3 regions of the Streptosporangium roseum DSM 43021 genome follow, and region 2 is predicted to be linked to each of the others. Evidence: riboswitches for the same ligand, from Rfam matches in the RefSeq annotation. Region 2 holds a riboswitch; each other region holds the start of a gene.
What was found. A riboswitch is a leader RNA that binds a small molecule or an ion and turns the genes downstream of it on or off. The one in region 2 is predicted to bind S-adenosylmethionine.
Positions count from the first base shown of each region.

Region 1: linked by a shared signal. The riboswitch ahead of SROS_RS11530 (glutathione S-transferase C-terminal domain-containing protein) and the one ahead of thrC (threonine synthase) in region 2 are both predicted to bind S-adenosylmethionine.
Region 3: linked by a shared signal. The riboswitch ahead of SROS_RS44260 (aminotransferase class V-fold PLP-dependent enzyme) and the one ahead of thrC (threonine synthase) in region 2 are both predicted to bind S-adenosylmethionine.

Region 1 covers NC_013595.1:2,569,297-2,573,997, forward strand. The annotation lists gene SROS_RS11515 (hypothetical protein) at 1-1,744, opposite strand, end outside; gene SROS_RS11520 (enoyl-CoA hydratase) at 1,869-2,642, shown strand; gene SROS_RS11525 (ribonuclease FAU-1 family protein) at 2,676-3,176, opposite strand; SAM riboswitch class IV at 3,229-3,341, shown strand; gene SROS_RS11530 (glutathione S-transferase C-terminal domain-containing protein) at 3,380-4,321, shown strand; gene SROS_RS11535 (FAD/NAD(P)-binding protein) at 4,377-4,701, shown strand, end outside.
Region 2 covers NC_013595.1:9,844,383-9,849,083, reverse strand. The annotation lists gene SROS_RS43045 (S1 family peptidase) at 1-291, shown strand, start outside; gene SROS_RS43040 (S1 family peptidase) at 493-2,061, shown strand; gene SROS_RS43035 (hypothetical protein) at 2,247-2,825, shown strand; SAM riboswitch class I at 2,866-3,007, shown strand; gene thrC (threonine synthase) at 3,022-4,311, shown strand; gene SROS_RS43025 (MoaD/ThiS family protein) at 4,335-4,610, shown strand.
Region 3 covers NC_013595.1:10,111,669-10,116,369, forward strand. The annotation lists gene SROS_RS44250 (cytochrome P450) at 1-897, opposite strand, end outside; gene SROS_RS44255 (TerC family protein) at 918-1,682, opposite strand; SAM riboswitch class IV at 1,821-1,936, shown strand; gene SROS_RS44260 (aminotransferase class V-fold PLP-dependent enzyme) at 1,990-3,291, shown strand; gene SROS_RS44265 (NADH-quinone oxidoreductase subunit D) at 3,309-4,505, shown strand; gene SROS_RS44270 (DUF3180 domain-containing protein) at 4,522-4,701, opposite strand, start outside.

The DNA.
Region 1 (4,701 bases), 3.1 Mb from region 2:
TCCGCAGGGTCTGCCCGGTGGCCGGGTCCATCTCGAACAGGGCGTCGGGGGTCAGCCCCCACAACTTGCCCGCGTCGTCGAAGGTGATCGAGCCGAGCGCCAGGTCGCCGGGGACCGGCGCGGTCTGCCACTTGATCGAGTCGGTGGCGATGTCGTAGGCGAACACGTGGGCGGCGTCGCCCTGGGGCACGCCGACACCGCCGAACGCCGAGGTCGTGCCGTAGACGACGCCGTCGCGGTAGGCCAGCCCGACGATGCTGTGGCCCGGCACGATGTTCCGCTTGATCACCTTGCGGCCCGTCGCCGGGTCGTACAGCCCGAACACCCCGCCGACCGTGCCGGCCCTGGGCACGGTGCCGAACGCCAGCCAGTCACCCGCCGAGACCAGGGCGAACGGCCGGTCCTGCTCCTGGTCGCGCAGGTCGAGCAGCTGCTTGAAGGCGGTCCCGTCGAACTCGTGGATCCGCGCGCCCGGATACACCCCGAGGTACAGCTTGCCCTTGTGGGTGACGAGGCCCTCGCTCTGGCCGATGTCCGGCCACGACTGCGTCTGGCCGGTCGCGGGGTCGTAGGCGGCCAGGCCGCCGGTGAAGAAACCGCCCGCGTAGATCCGCCCGTCGGGGCCGGTGGTCATGGACCGGATGCTGACCGGCTGGCCGGTGAGCGTGCCGGCCAGCAGGCTCCCCTTGCCGGTCTTGCGGTCGTAGTTCCAGATGCGGCCGGTGGAGCCGGTGCCGACGAGGGTATGACCGACCCAGCCGAGCGTCCGCGCGGCGCCCCCGCCGAACTCGGTGAAGCCGAGCTTGACGAGCTCACCCGACTTGAGGTCGTAACGGGCGAGCTCGTCGTCCTGCCACAGGTAGAGCTGCTGCCCGTGCCGTCCGCCGCCCACGGTGAGGCTGTCGACGTCGTCCACGACGTCCTTCCAGACGCCCCGCGCGGTGTCGTAGACGCCCATGGGGTTGGTCGAGGTGGTGGTGCCGTAGCGGACCAGGAGGTAGCGGCCGGCCAGGTCGAGGTCGTAGGCGTAGCCCTTGCCCTGGATCGGCGGATCGATGATCTTCCTCGTCGTGCCGTCCGGGGCCAGCACCGCCACCTTCATGCTCCCCGCGCCGACGCCCGCGTAGACCGTGCCGTCGTCGCCGATCGCCAGGTCGCGGATGTACTGCTCGCCGGGCACCGGGGCACCCAGGTCGGTGACGGCGCCGCTGGCGGTGTCGTAGCGGAACACCTTGCCCGAGGGGGAGGTGCCGCCGTAGACGGCGGAGCCGTCGGGGGTCACGGCCACCGTCCAGACGAAGGTCTCGCCCGCGATCGGGACACCGAGGTCGGTCACCTGGTCGGTGTCCGGCCGGTAGCGGTAGAAGCGGGCCTGGGCGGGGCTCAGGGGGTAGGTCCCGACGTACACCGAATGGTCGGGGGCCACGGTCACGGCCCATGACCCCAGGGCGCCGGGGAGCGGGCGCTCGGCGATGAGCCGGCCGTCGTGGGCGTCCCTGATGCCGAGCTGCGCGGGGCCGGAGGCGCTGGAGGTCACCGAGTAGACGCGCGGCCCGTCGGGGTGATCGGCGTCGAGCGCGGTGCCGGCGGTCGTGGCGCCGGTGAGAGGCAGCGTGCCCAGGGCCTGCAGACCGCAGCCGGACGGGGGCGCCTGCCGTACGGCCTGCGCCGGAGCGGCGGAGAGGGGGACGGCGAGGGGGATGAGGAGAAAGGCGGTGACGAGCGCCGCCAGCCGAGATCGCACGGGCTACCTCCAGATGGTGCCAAATTACGGTCTTGACCGTAATTTGGCACCTCCTTCTTGGCAAGAGGCGTTGCGGAGAAGATGCAGAACATGATTCGGTATGGGGGCGGGCAAGGAGGGCGCGATGTTGGATCTGGTGCTGTCGTCGGTCGAGCAGGGTGTGCTGACGCTGACGTTCAACCGGCCGGAACGGCTCAACGCCTGGACCGACGCGATGGGGCGGCGATACTTCGACCAGCTCGCAGAGGCGGAGAAGGACCCGGAGGTCCGGGTGATCGTCGTGACCGGGGCGGGGAGGGGTTTCTGCGCCGGGGCGGACTTCCAGACCCTCAACGCCATCCAGGACGGTTCCTACGAGGGGGAGCCGGACAGGCGGCCCACCACCTTCCCTGCCACCATCGGCAAGCCGGTCATCGCGGCCGTCAACGGCGCCTGCGCCGGGCTCGGCATGGTCCACGCCCTGGTCTGCGACCTGGTCTTCACCGCGGACGAGGCCAAGTGGACGACCGCCTTCGCCCGCCGCGGCCTGATCGCCGAATACGGCCTGTCGTGGATCCTGCCCCGGCTCATCGGCCAGGCCAGGGCCATGGACCTGCTGCTGTCCGGCCGGACGTTCACCGGGGCCGAGGCCTGCGAGCTGGGCCTGGTCAACCGGTCGGTGCCCGGCGAGAACCTGCTGGAGGAGGTTCAGGCCTACGCCCGCGAGCTGGCGACGCACAGCTCGCCGGCGTCGATGGCCGTGATCAAGCGTCAGGTCTGGGGCGACTGGGACCGGACGCTGGAGGCGTCGGAGTCCGCCGCCGTGCGCCTGATGGCCGAGTCCTTCCGCCGCCCCGACTTCGCCGAGGGGGTGGCCAGCTTCGTCGAGCGCCGCGCCCCCGGGTTCCCACCCCTGTAGAGGGCCCCGCCTGACCGCCGGGGCCGGGGCGGGTCAGGTCACGTGGGACAGCCAGTGGGGGGCGCCCGCGAAGGGGGCCGCGTCGGCGGCGACGGCCTCCATGAGCCGGGCGGCCGAGGCGCGGGCGTTCGCGATGACGTCGGGAGGATAGGCGTAGCGGAGCAGGTGCTCCTCGAACTCGTCCTCGTCGTCCAGGAAGATCCGGCCGTCGCGCATGCGGATCACGTCGAGGTCGAGGTCGACCATGGTCACCTCGCCGTCGCGCCACTCGGGCACGGTCGAGATGTCGCAGTAGATCTCCGTCTTGTTCGGCGCGGCGTTGAAGCTGGCCGTCCACCAGGCGTCGCGGGGGAAGAGCATCACGAACGCGTGGGACCAGGCGACCGGGGGCTCGTGACCCCTCCTGCCGCTGCTGCCGGCCAGGCAGCCGGTCCAGACACCGTGCTCGTCCTCGCCGAGGAGCAGGGCCTGGTGATGCCAGTGCAGGGAGCCGTCGTACTTGCGGTAGACCACATTCACGATCTCGTGTGACATCCCTCGACCATAAGGGTTGACATAGATCTATGTATTTCCTACCTTCTAACTAGGTTAAGAGTGTCAGTGCAAAGCCCCGGCTAGCTGACCGGCAACCCTCGCACCGCGGCGGGGTGCCCCCGGGGGAGACCTGGCGGCACGGTGGGCGTGCCGCAAGCGCGGACCCCTTCACCGGGTCACCGAGACATGCCTGGGAGCAGCACATGTCCGAGATCACACTGAACTACGCCGGCCCCGCCGACCTCGACACCTACGGCCGCTACCGGCCGGGCGACCGGCCCGGCCCCCGCTACCCCTTCCAGGGGCGGATCGCCGACGGCACCGGCGACTTCCCGGCCGAATCCGGCCGCTACCACCTCTACGTCGCGGCGGTCTGTCCCTACGCGCAGCGCGTGGCGATCGTGCGCTCCCTCAAGGGGCTGCAGGACGTGGTCTCGCTCTCCTACGTCGACGACGAGCGCGACGGGCGCGGCTGGGCCTTCCGCGAGCGGCGCGGAGCCGACCCGGTGAACGGGTTCACCACGCTCCGCGAGGCCTACGAGGCGACCGAGCCGGGCTTCGACGGGCACGTCTCGGTGCCGGTGCTGTGGGACAGGACGACCGGGCGGATCGTCAGCAACAACTTCCCCGACATCACGATCGACCTCGGCACCCGGTTCGGCGGCGACCCGGACGCCGACCTCTACCCCGAGGAGCTCCGGCCGGAGATCGACGCGCTCAACGCCAGGATCTACGAGTACGCCAACACGGCGGCGGGCCGCGTCGCGTCGGCCACCACCGAGGCGGACTACCACGAGGCCCGGCAGGCGGTGATCTCCTTCCTGGAGGAGCTCGACGCCCGGCTCGCCGACCGCAGGTTCCTGTTCGGCTCGGGGATCACCGAGGCCGACGTGAGGCTCTGGCCGACGCTGCTCCGCTTCGACGTGAACGACAATCCGGCCGCCAGGATCAGCGAGCGCCCGCTGACCTCCTTCCCGAACCTGTGGGCCTACGCCAGGGACCTCTACCAGCATCCCGCCTTCCGTGAGAACACCGACTTCGCCGTGCTCACCGCTCCGGCCGCCGCCGAGACCGACCCCTGGCGGATCCCGGTCCAGCCGCTCCACGCCGACTGGGACGAGTCACACCGCAGAGCCGCCGTATGAGACAGCCAGTCGATCGGCGCGGGACCACCCCCGCGCCGCCGGGCGAGGAGATCGCATGAGTGCCTCCATCGCCGTCGTCGGCGCCGGGCCGACCGGCACCTGCCTGGTGGAGCGGATCTGCGCCAACGCGGCCGACCTGCTCCCCTGGCCGTCGCTGGACATCCACGTGATCGACCCCTACCCGCCGGGCGGCGGGCGGGTCTGGCGCAGGGAGCAGTCCGGACTGCTCTGGATGAACTCCACCGCCGCCGACGTGACGCTGTTCACCGACGAGTCGGTCCAGTGCCAGGGCCCCATCCGCCCCGGCCCCTCGCTGGCCGAGTGGCTCGGCTGCGACCCCGGCCGGTTCGCCTCCCGGCCGGTTCAGAGCGCCTACCTGT
Region 2 (4,701 bases):
ACCATCACCGGCACCCTGAGCAACGGGCAGTCCGTCTACCAGCCGAACAACCGTCACTACCGCTCGACCGTCGCCGGTGTGCATGCCGGCTGCCTGGACGCCGACGACGGCGTTGATCTTGACCTCTATCTCCAGAAGTGGAACGGCCGCGGCTGGGACACCGTCGCCACCGCCGACAGCCCGAGCCCCGACGAGAAGATCAGCTACACCGGCACGCCCGGCCACTACCGCTACCGCGTGCCCTCCTCGAACGGCTCCAGCCCCTACACCCTGGGCTACAAGGCACCGTAATCCGTTTCCGGACCCCCACCGCGGGAGGCCGGAAGCGCTGGTGGACCTCGTTCGAAATCGTCGTCCGCGTGGCGCGGGGCTTTTGCGGCCTTGACCGGTAACGGCTGGATTAAGGTGGCGTTGCCCACATCGCATGATCAGTCTGTGATGCGAGGCACGCTCCCCCCTCACGCTTGAAAAGCCGAGGTCGAGGAGAGATCCATGCCCAGCAGACACGCCATCACCACGGGATGCGTTCTGACGATCACCGTGCTCACGCTGACGGCCGCCCCGGCTGTCGCCCAGGCCCGGACAGCGGAGGCCCAAGCGGTCGCGGCCGCGAGAAAACCGCCGCCGGGCATGATCGAAGCACTCCAGCGCGACCTCGGACTCACCAGAGAGGAGGCCGAGACCCGTCTGCGCAACGAGGCCCGCATGACACCGATCGAGGAGCGGCTACGCGGGCAGCTCGGCAGCCGGTTCGGCGGCGCCTGGTTCGCGGGAAGCGTCGCGCAGACCCTGGTGGTGGCCACCACCAGCCCCGCCGACATCGCCTTGATCGTCGCCGCGGGCGCCCGTGCCGAGATTGTCACCCGGTCGCTGTCGGACCTCCAGGCGGTCAAGAAGCACATCGACCAGGCGCTGCCCACCCGCCAGGAGACAGGGAGCGTGCGCTACATCGACACGAAGATCAACAAGGTCGTCGTCCTCTCCACGGCGGTCACGACGACCACGAACATCCTGGAGAACGCCGGTGTGGACCCGGTCGCGGTCCGGGTGGTGTCGTCCGACGAGCAACCTCGCCCCCTCGGCGACGTGGTGGGCGGGGAGGCTTACTACATCGGCAGCGCGAGCCGCTGCTCGGTCGGCTTCTCGGTGACCCGCGGGGCCCAGAAGGGCTTCGTCAGCGCCGGGCACTGCGGCAAGGTCGGTGCCACCACCACCGGCGTCAACCGGGCCGCCCAGGGCGTCTTCGAGGGGTCGAGCTTCCCGGGCAGCGACTATGCCTGGGTGGCGGTGAACGGCGACTGGACGCCCAAGCCGCTGGTGAAGAACGGCAGCGGCGGCACCGTGACCGTCGCCGGCTCCAGGGTGGCGGTCGAGGGGGCCTCGGTCTGCCGGTCCGGCTCCACCACCGGCTGGCACTGCGGCACCATCCAGCAGCGTGACACCAGCGTCACCTACCCGCAGGGCACGGTCTCCGAGGTGACCCGCACCACCGTCTGCGCCGAGCCGGGCGACTCCGGTGGCTCGTTCATCGCCATCGACCAGGCGCAGGGCGTCACCTCCGGTGGCTCCGGCGACTGCACCTCCGGCGGGGTCACCTACTTCCAGCCGATCGGGGAGATCCTCGCGACCTACGGCCTGACCCTGGTGACCGACGCCACCACCCCGCCGGGCACGAGTACGCCCCCGGGCACGAGTACGCCGCCCGGCACGGGCACTCCGCCCGGCACCGGCACTCCGCCGGGCACGGGCACCTGCACCGGCTATCCGCAGAGCGTCACCGGCACGCTGAAGAGCGGGCAGTCCGTCTACCAGCCGAACAACCGCTACTACCGCTCGACCGTCACCGGTGTGCACGCCGGCTGCCTGGACGCCAACGACGGCGTCGATTTCGATCTCTACCTCCAGAAGTGGAACGGCCGTAACTGGAGCGTCGTCGCCACCGCCGACAGCCCGAGCCCCGACGAGAAGATCAGCTACACCGGCACGCCCGGCTATTACCGCTACCGCGTGGTCTCGGCGAACGGCTCCAGCCCCTACACCCTGAAGTACAAGGCACCGTAACCCGCTCCCGGCCCCCTCTTCCGCCGCGCCTCCAAGCCGTGCCTCCAAGGTGAAGGTCCGAGGGAGGACGGGGCTCCCGCCGGGCGGGCGATCGTGAGCCTGGCGGGGGCTCCGCCCGCCCGCGGCAGGGACGTACGGCGGTGACCACTTGACCTTGCCGTAGCGTCAACCGCTTCACTCGGGCCATGAAGGCGATCTCGGCACTGTGGCCGGCGGTCCGGCGGCGGGTGGACGTTCCGGAGGACGGCGCGGCGATCGGTTACGACCGGGGGCTGCGCGTGGTCCTGTGGGCGATGGTGGTGACGTCGCCGCTGGAGCTGGTGGTGGTCCATCACCTGCTGCCCTGGGCGTGGGCCCGGTGGGCGCATCTGGCGCTGATGGTGGCCGCCGCGGTCTGGAGCCTCGGTTTCATCGCCTCGCTGTGGGTCTATCCCCACGCCGTGGACGGCGAGCGGCTGCGGATCCGGTTCGGCGGCCTCCTGGACGTCGTGATCCCGGTCCGGCTGATCGAGTCGGTCCGTGCGGAGCGGGTGAGCAAGGGGCAGAGCAAGCTTGCCGAGATGGTGGGGGGGACGCTCTCGGTCGAGGTCGGCGGGATGACGAACCTGGTCGTACGGCTGCGCGAGCCGTACGAGGTGAGCGGGTTCGGACGGGTGCGGGCGGTGCGTTTCACGGCCGACGACCCCGGCGAGGCTGTCCGACAGGTAACACGCTACATCTCGCGGAGTGAGACACCTGGTCAGGATGACCGCAAGGCGAGGTAGAGTGCGTAAGACCTGCTCGTCAGGTTCATAACTGAATATTTGCTCATCCAGAGGGGTGGAGGGACCGGCCCTGCGAAGCCCCGGCAACCCTCCCGGTTCAAGACTCGTTTTTCTGACGAGGTCGGCCGGGACAGGTGCCAATTCCGGTCTGTGACCAGGGTGGTCGCAGACGAAGATGAGGGAAAGGCCTCGCTTCATGGCGCTCGCAAGCACTGAAACCACCACCTCGCTCGGCCGCGTCGAAGACGCGCGGAGCAAGCCCTTCGGTCCCGCCGCAGCCCTGTCCTGTCGCGAATGCGGCGCCCGCTACGACCTCGGCCCCAACTTCGCCTGTATCGAGTGTTTCGGGCCTCTCGAGATCGCCTACGACTTCGGACGGGTGACCCGGGAGCAGATCGCCGAGGGGCCGACGAACATCTGGCGTTACCGCTCGCTGCTGCCCGTCCCGGCGGACGTGGCGGCCAAGCCCAACATGGCGCCCGGCTGGACCAAGCTGGTCAAGGCCGACAACCTCGCCCGCGAGCTGGGCATCCGCTCCCTGCACGTGAAGGACGACTCCGGCAACCCCACGCACTCCTTCAAGGACCGCGTGGTGGCCATTGCCGTCGAGGCGGCCCGCAACTTCGGTTTCCACACCCTCTCCTGCTCCTCCACCGGCAACCTGGCCGGCGCGGTGACCGCGGCCGCCGCCCGGGCCGGTCTGGACGCCTGCGTGTTCATCCCCGCGGACCTGGAGGAGGCCAAGATCGTCATGGCCTCGGTGTACGGCGGCAAGCTCGTCGGCATCGAGGGCACCTACGACGACGTGAACCGCTTCTGCTCCGAGCTCATCGGCGACGAGCTGGGCGACAAGTGGGGCTTCGTCAACGTCAACCTCCGGCCCTACTACGCCGAGGGCTCCAAGACCCTGGCCTACGAGATCGCCGAGCAGCTCGGCTGGCGCATCCCCGACCAGATCGTCATCCCGGTCGCGTCCGGCTCGCAGCTCACGAAGATCGACAAGGCGTTCAAGGAGCTGATCGCGCTCGGGCTCGTCGAGGACAGGCCCTACAAGATCTTCGCCGCCCAGGCCGAGGGGTGCTCCCCGGTCTCCGCCGCCTACAAGGCCGGCCACGACGTGATCAGGCCGGTCAAGCCGGACACCATCGCCAAGTCGCTGGCGATCGGCAACCCGGCCGACGGCCCCTACGTGCTGGACATCGCCCGGCGCACCGGCGGCGCGGTGGAGGACGTCACCGACGCCGAGGTCGTCGACGCGATCCGGCTGCTGGCCAGGACCGAGGGGATCTTCGCCGAGACCGCGGGCGGCGTCACCGTCGGCGTGCTGCGCAAGCTGGTCGCCGAGGGAAAGCTCGACCCGGAGGCCGAGACCGTGGTCCTCAACACCGGCGACGGGCTCAAGACCCTCGACGCCGTGGCGGACCACGCTCGCCCCACCGCCGTCATCCGGCCGTCTCTTGACGCTTTCCGTACGGCTATCGCCTAGAAACTCGTGAAAGGTACTGAATTATGAGCGTTTCTGTGCGGATTCCGACGATTCTCCGGACCTACACCGACGGCTCCGCCGAGGTGACCGGAGAGGGCGAGACCCTGCGGGATGTTCTGCAGAAGCTCGACGCCGACTTCCCCGGCATCGGTGCGCGCATTCTTGATGAAACGGGCAAGATTCGCCGTTTTGTCAACGTCTACGTCGGAGATGAGGACGTCCGTTTCGTGGACAACCTTGACACCGCCACGCCGTCCGGCGTTCAGGTCTCCATCATCCCGGCGGTCGCGGGGGGCTGATCCCCCGGCGCCCACACCGCCTCTCCACGACACCCGCGCGCGGCCTGACCGCGTGCGGGTGTCGTGTTTTGTGACGTCAGCTCATATCTGT
Region 3 (4,701 bases), 270 kb from region 2:
GATGTCCTCAAGGACCCAGCGTTCGAACATCTGCAACGGGGTGTCCCACCGCATCAGCTCCTCGATCGCCGTGGGGAGCAGGCCGTGGTCGGCGCGGAGCCGCTCCAGCTCGGCCGGGTTGCGGAACAGCGACCACCAGCCGTTGCCGGTGACGTTGACGGTGGCCTCGTGCCCGGCGTTGAGCAGCAGCACGCAGGTGCCGACCAGCTCCTCCTCGGTGAGCTTGTCGCCCTCGTCGGCCACCAGGGCCAGCGCGCTGATCAGGTCGTCGCCGGGGTCGGCCCGGCGGGCGCGGGCCAGTTCGACGAGGTAGCCGGAGAACTCCTCGGCCGCGCGCACGGCGGTGTGCTGGGCCTCGACCGAGGGGTTGAGCTCGTACATCCCGCAGATGTCGGCCGACCAGGGCCGCAGCAGGTGCCGGTCGGCCTCGGGCACGCCGAGCATCTCGGCGATCACGGTCACCGGGAGCGGCTCGGCCACCTCGGCGATCAGGTCTCCCCCGCCGCGCTCGGCGAACCGGTCCACCAGCTCCCCGGCGATCCGGGCGACCTTGGGGCGGAGCGCCTCGACCATGCGCGGGGTGAACGCCTTGGACACCAGCCGCCGGAGCCGGGTGTGGACCGGCGGCTCGACGTCGAGCATCCCGGCCCTGACCACCCGCCAGAACGGGTCCTGGAACCCGGGGTCGTCCGGCCTGCCGAACTCCTGGTGCGTGGCCACGTGCAGGTAGGAGCGGCCGAGTCTGCGGTCGCGCAGCAGCGCGTTGACGTCGGCGTGCCGGGCGATCAGCCACTGGCCGGTCGGCTCGAAGAAGCTGACCGGCCGCTCCCGCCTCAGCTCCTCGTAGACGTCATAGGGATGGGCGACGAATTCCGGATTCCAAGGATCAAAGCGCACGTCAACATCGTAATGTTGACTTAGGACTCAGTCTGCTTGTCCGCCTCGTAACGCTGGTGCAGCTCGACCGGCTTCTCCCCGTTGGACTTGCTGCGCAGCCGGATGTTCAGCAGCTCCACGGCGAGCGAGAACGCCATCGCGAAGTAGATGTAGCCCTTGGAGATGTGCTGCTCGAAGCCCTCGGCGATGAGCACCACCCCGATCAGGACCAGGAACGACAGGGCGAGCATCTTGATGCTCGGGTGCTTGTCCACGAAGCGGCTGATCGGGCCGGAGGCGAAGAGCATCACGACGACCGAGACGACGACGGCCGCGACCATGACGCCGAGCTCGTCGACCATGCCGACCGCGGTGATCACCGAGTCGAGGGAGAACACGATGTCCAGGACCATGATCTGGAGGATCACCGAGGTGAAGGAGGCGGCGACCTTGCCGCTGGCGTGACCCGACTTGCCCTCAAGGCTGTCGTGCATCTCGAAGACGCTCTTGCCCAGCAGGAAGAGACCGCCGAAGATCAGGATCAGGTCGCGCCCCGAGACCGGCTGGTCGAAGACCTCGAACAGGGGTGATGTGAGTTTCACCACCCACGACAGCGCCAGCAGCAGCGCGAGCCGGCTCAGCAGGGCGGCGAGGAGGCCCAGCTTGCGCGCCTTGTCCCGCTGCTCCGGCGGGAGCTTCCCCGCCAGGATCGAGATGAAGATGATGTTGTCGATGCCGAGCACGATCTCCAGACCGACAAGGGTGACAAACCCTATCCAGATCTCCGGGTTGGTCACCCAATCCATCGTTCACTCCTTCAGCAGGCGTTGCGGGGTCACTGCCTAGACGGGTGAGCACCTCCAGGAGTTCCTGAACCGGGATCACATCTGCGCATTTTGGAGACTTGCGGAGCCCGGCCGGGTGTCGGTTATAGTTCCGCTGTAGGTCATGAGTGCCAGTGACAAGCCCCGGCTCGCTGGCCGGCAACCCTCGCGTCCGCGGCGGGGTGCCCCGGGTGAGGACCTGGTCCGGCGCGATGTGTGCCGGGCAAGCGCGGGCTCCACGCACCAACGCCACGGCTTGGGGTCCGATGACCTCTTAGGGAGCCTCGGCGTGTCCGCACTGACGATCTTCACCTCCGCCACCACCACCGCAGCCGTGACCGTCCCGGCGACCCGCGCCTCCGGGGGCCGGCGGATCCCCGCCGTGCTCGGCTCGGACCTTGAGGTCCCGGTCAAGGGCGGCAGGCTCGTCCCCTACGCCAACCTCGACTACGCCGCCAGCGCGCCCTGTCTGGAGCCGGTGAGCGCCGCCGTCGCCGCCGCGCTCCCGGCCTACTCCAGCGTCCACCGCGGCGCCGGATACGCTTCCCAGCTCACCACCGCCCGCTACGAGCAGGCCCGGCACACGGTCCGCGCCTTCGTCGGGGCGCGCCCCGACGACTCGGTGATCTTCACCCGGAACACCACCGACGCCACCAACCTGCTGGCCCGCAGCCTGCCCGAGGGGACCACCGCCGTGGTCTTCGACACCGAGCACCACGCCTCGCTCCTGCCCTGGGCCGACGCCGTACGGCTGGCGCCCCCCGCCTTCCCCGGCGAGGCGGTCCGCGCCGCCGACGAGGCGCTGGCCGGGATCGACGGCCCCAAGCTGCTGGTGGTGACCGCCGCCTCCAACGTCACCGGCGAGCTCTGGCCGATCGCCGCCCTGGCCCACATCGCCCACCGCCACGGCGCCCGCATCCTCGTCGACGCCGCCCAGCTCGTCCCGCACCGCCGTCTCAACCTGACCGCGCTGGACCTGGACTACGTGGTCTTCTCCGGCCACAAGCTCTACGCCCCCTTCGGCACGGGCGCCCTGATCGGCCGGACGGACTGGCTGGCGGCGGCGGAGCCGTACCTGCGGGGCGGCGGCGCGGTGAAGGCCGTCAACGACGACGAGACCGAGTGGCACACCGACCCCGAGGCCCGCCACGAGGCCGGCACCCCGAACGTCCTGGGCGCCATCGCCCTGGCCGCCGCCTGCGACGCGCTGAGCGCCACCGGCTGGAGCGCCCTGATCCGCGAGGAGGAGCGTCTCATCGGCCGCCTCCGCGCCGGGCTCGCCGGCATCGAGGGCGTCCACGAGCTCTCCCTGTGGGGCCCCGACCACCCCCGCGTCGGCATCGTCTCCTTCGTGGTGGACGGCTTCACCGCCCGCGAGGTCGCCGAGGTCCTGTCCGGCGAGTACGGCATCGGCGTGCGCGACGGCAAGTTCTGCGCCCACCCCTTCGTCCGCCACCTCCTCGGCGCCAAGGACGGCGGCTGCGACGACGTCACCGCCTCCGCCGTCCGCGCCTCCATCGGGATCGGCACCACCGAGGAGCACGTCGACCGTCTGGTCACCGCTCTGCGGGATCTCCTCAACCGGGACTGACGTGACAGCATGGCCTTATGACTGAGCGTCGTGCCGCAGGCGCGCCCCGGGAGATCAGCGTAGGGATCGGCGCCGGAGCGGACGCCGTGCACGGAGTGCGCGGCAAGGAGCTCGCGACCGAGGACATGGTCCTCAACATCGGGCCGCAGCATCCGTCCACGCACGGGGTGCTGCGGCTGCGGCTCACGCTGGACGGGGAGCGGATCAGCGCGGCCGAGCCGATCGTGGGCTACATGCACCGCGGCGCGGAGAAGCTGTTCGAGGTGCGCGACTACCGGCAGATCATCGTGCTGGCCAACCGGCACGACTGGCTGTCGGCGTTCGCCAACGAGCTGGGCGTCGTGCTCGCGGTGGAGCGGATGCTCGGCATGGAGGTGCCCGTCCGGGCCGTCTGGATGCGCACCCTGCTGGCCGAGCTCAACCGGGTCCTCAGCCACCTGATGTTCCTCGGCTCCTACCCGCTGGAGCTCGGCGCGATCACCCCGGTCTTCTACGCGTTCCGGGAGCGCGAGACCCTCCAGGCCGTGATGGAGGAGATCTCCGGCGGCCGGATGCACTACATGTTCAACCGGGTCGGCGGCCTCAAGGAGGACGTGCCCGAGGGGTGGAGCGGCCGGGCCTCGCGCGCCGTCGCGGACGTGCGGCGGCGGCTGCCCGACATCGAGAACCTGGTCGCCGGGAACGAGATCTTCCTGGCCCGCACGGTCGGGGTGGGCGTGCTGGACCGCGAGACGATCATGCAGTACGGCGTGAGCGGCCCCATCGCCCGTGCCTCGGGGGTGGACATCGACCTGCGCAGGGACGAGCCCTACCTCGCCTACGGCGAGCTGCCGGTGCGGGTCGTGACCCGGTCGGCCGGAGACTGCCGCGCCCGGTTCGAGGTGCTCCTGGAGCAGGTGAAGGTCTCCCTGGACCTGGCCGACGCCTGCCTGGAGCGGCTCCGGGAGCTGCCGCAGGGGCCCGTCAACCAGCGCCTGCCCAAGGTGCTCAAGGTCCCCGAGGGCCACACCTACGCCTGGACCGAGAACCCGCTCGGCATCAACGGCTACTACCTGGTCTCCCGCGGCGAGAAGACCCCGTGGCGGATGAAGCTCCGCTCGGCCTCCTACAACAACGTCCAGGTGCTGCGCGAGATGCTGCCGGGCCAGCTGCTCGCCGACATGGTGGCCATCCTCGGGTCGATGTTCTTCGTCGTGGGCGACATCGACAAGTGACCCCCGCGCGGGCGGACTAGCGGTCCTCCTCCGAGGAGTCCTTCGGCACCTTGCAGCAGTACTCCAGGTAGAGGGCGGCGCACACCAGCAGCACGCAGACGACGAACGAGCCGCCGGTGATGAGGAAGTCGCGGCGCGGCACGCCCTGCTCCAGCAGCTCGGCGGTGTAGAGGGTGAATCCGGCGAAGATTCCGCC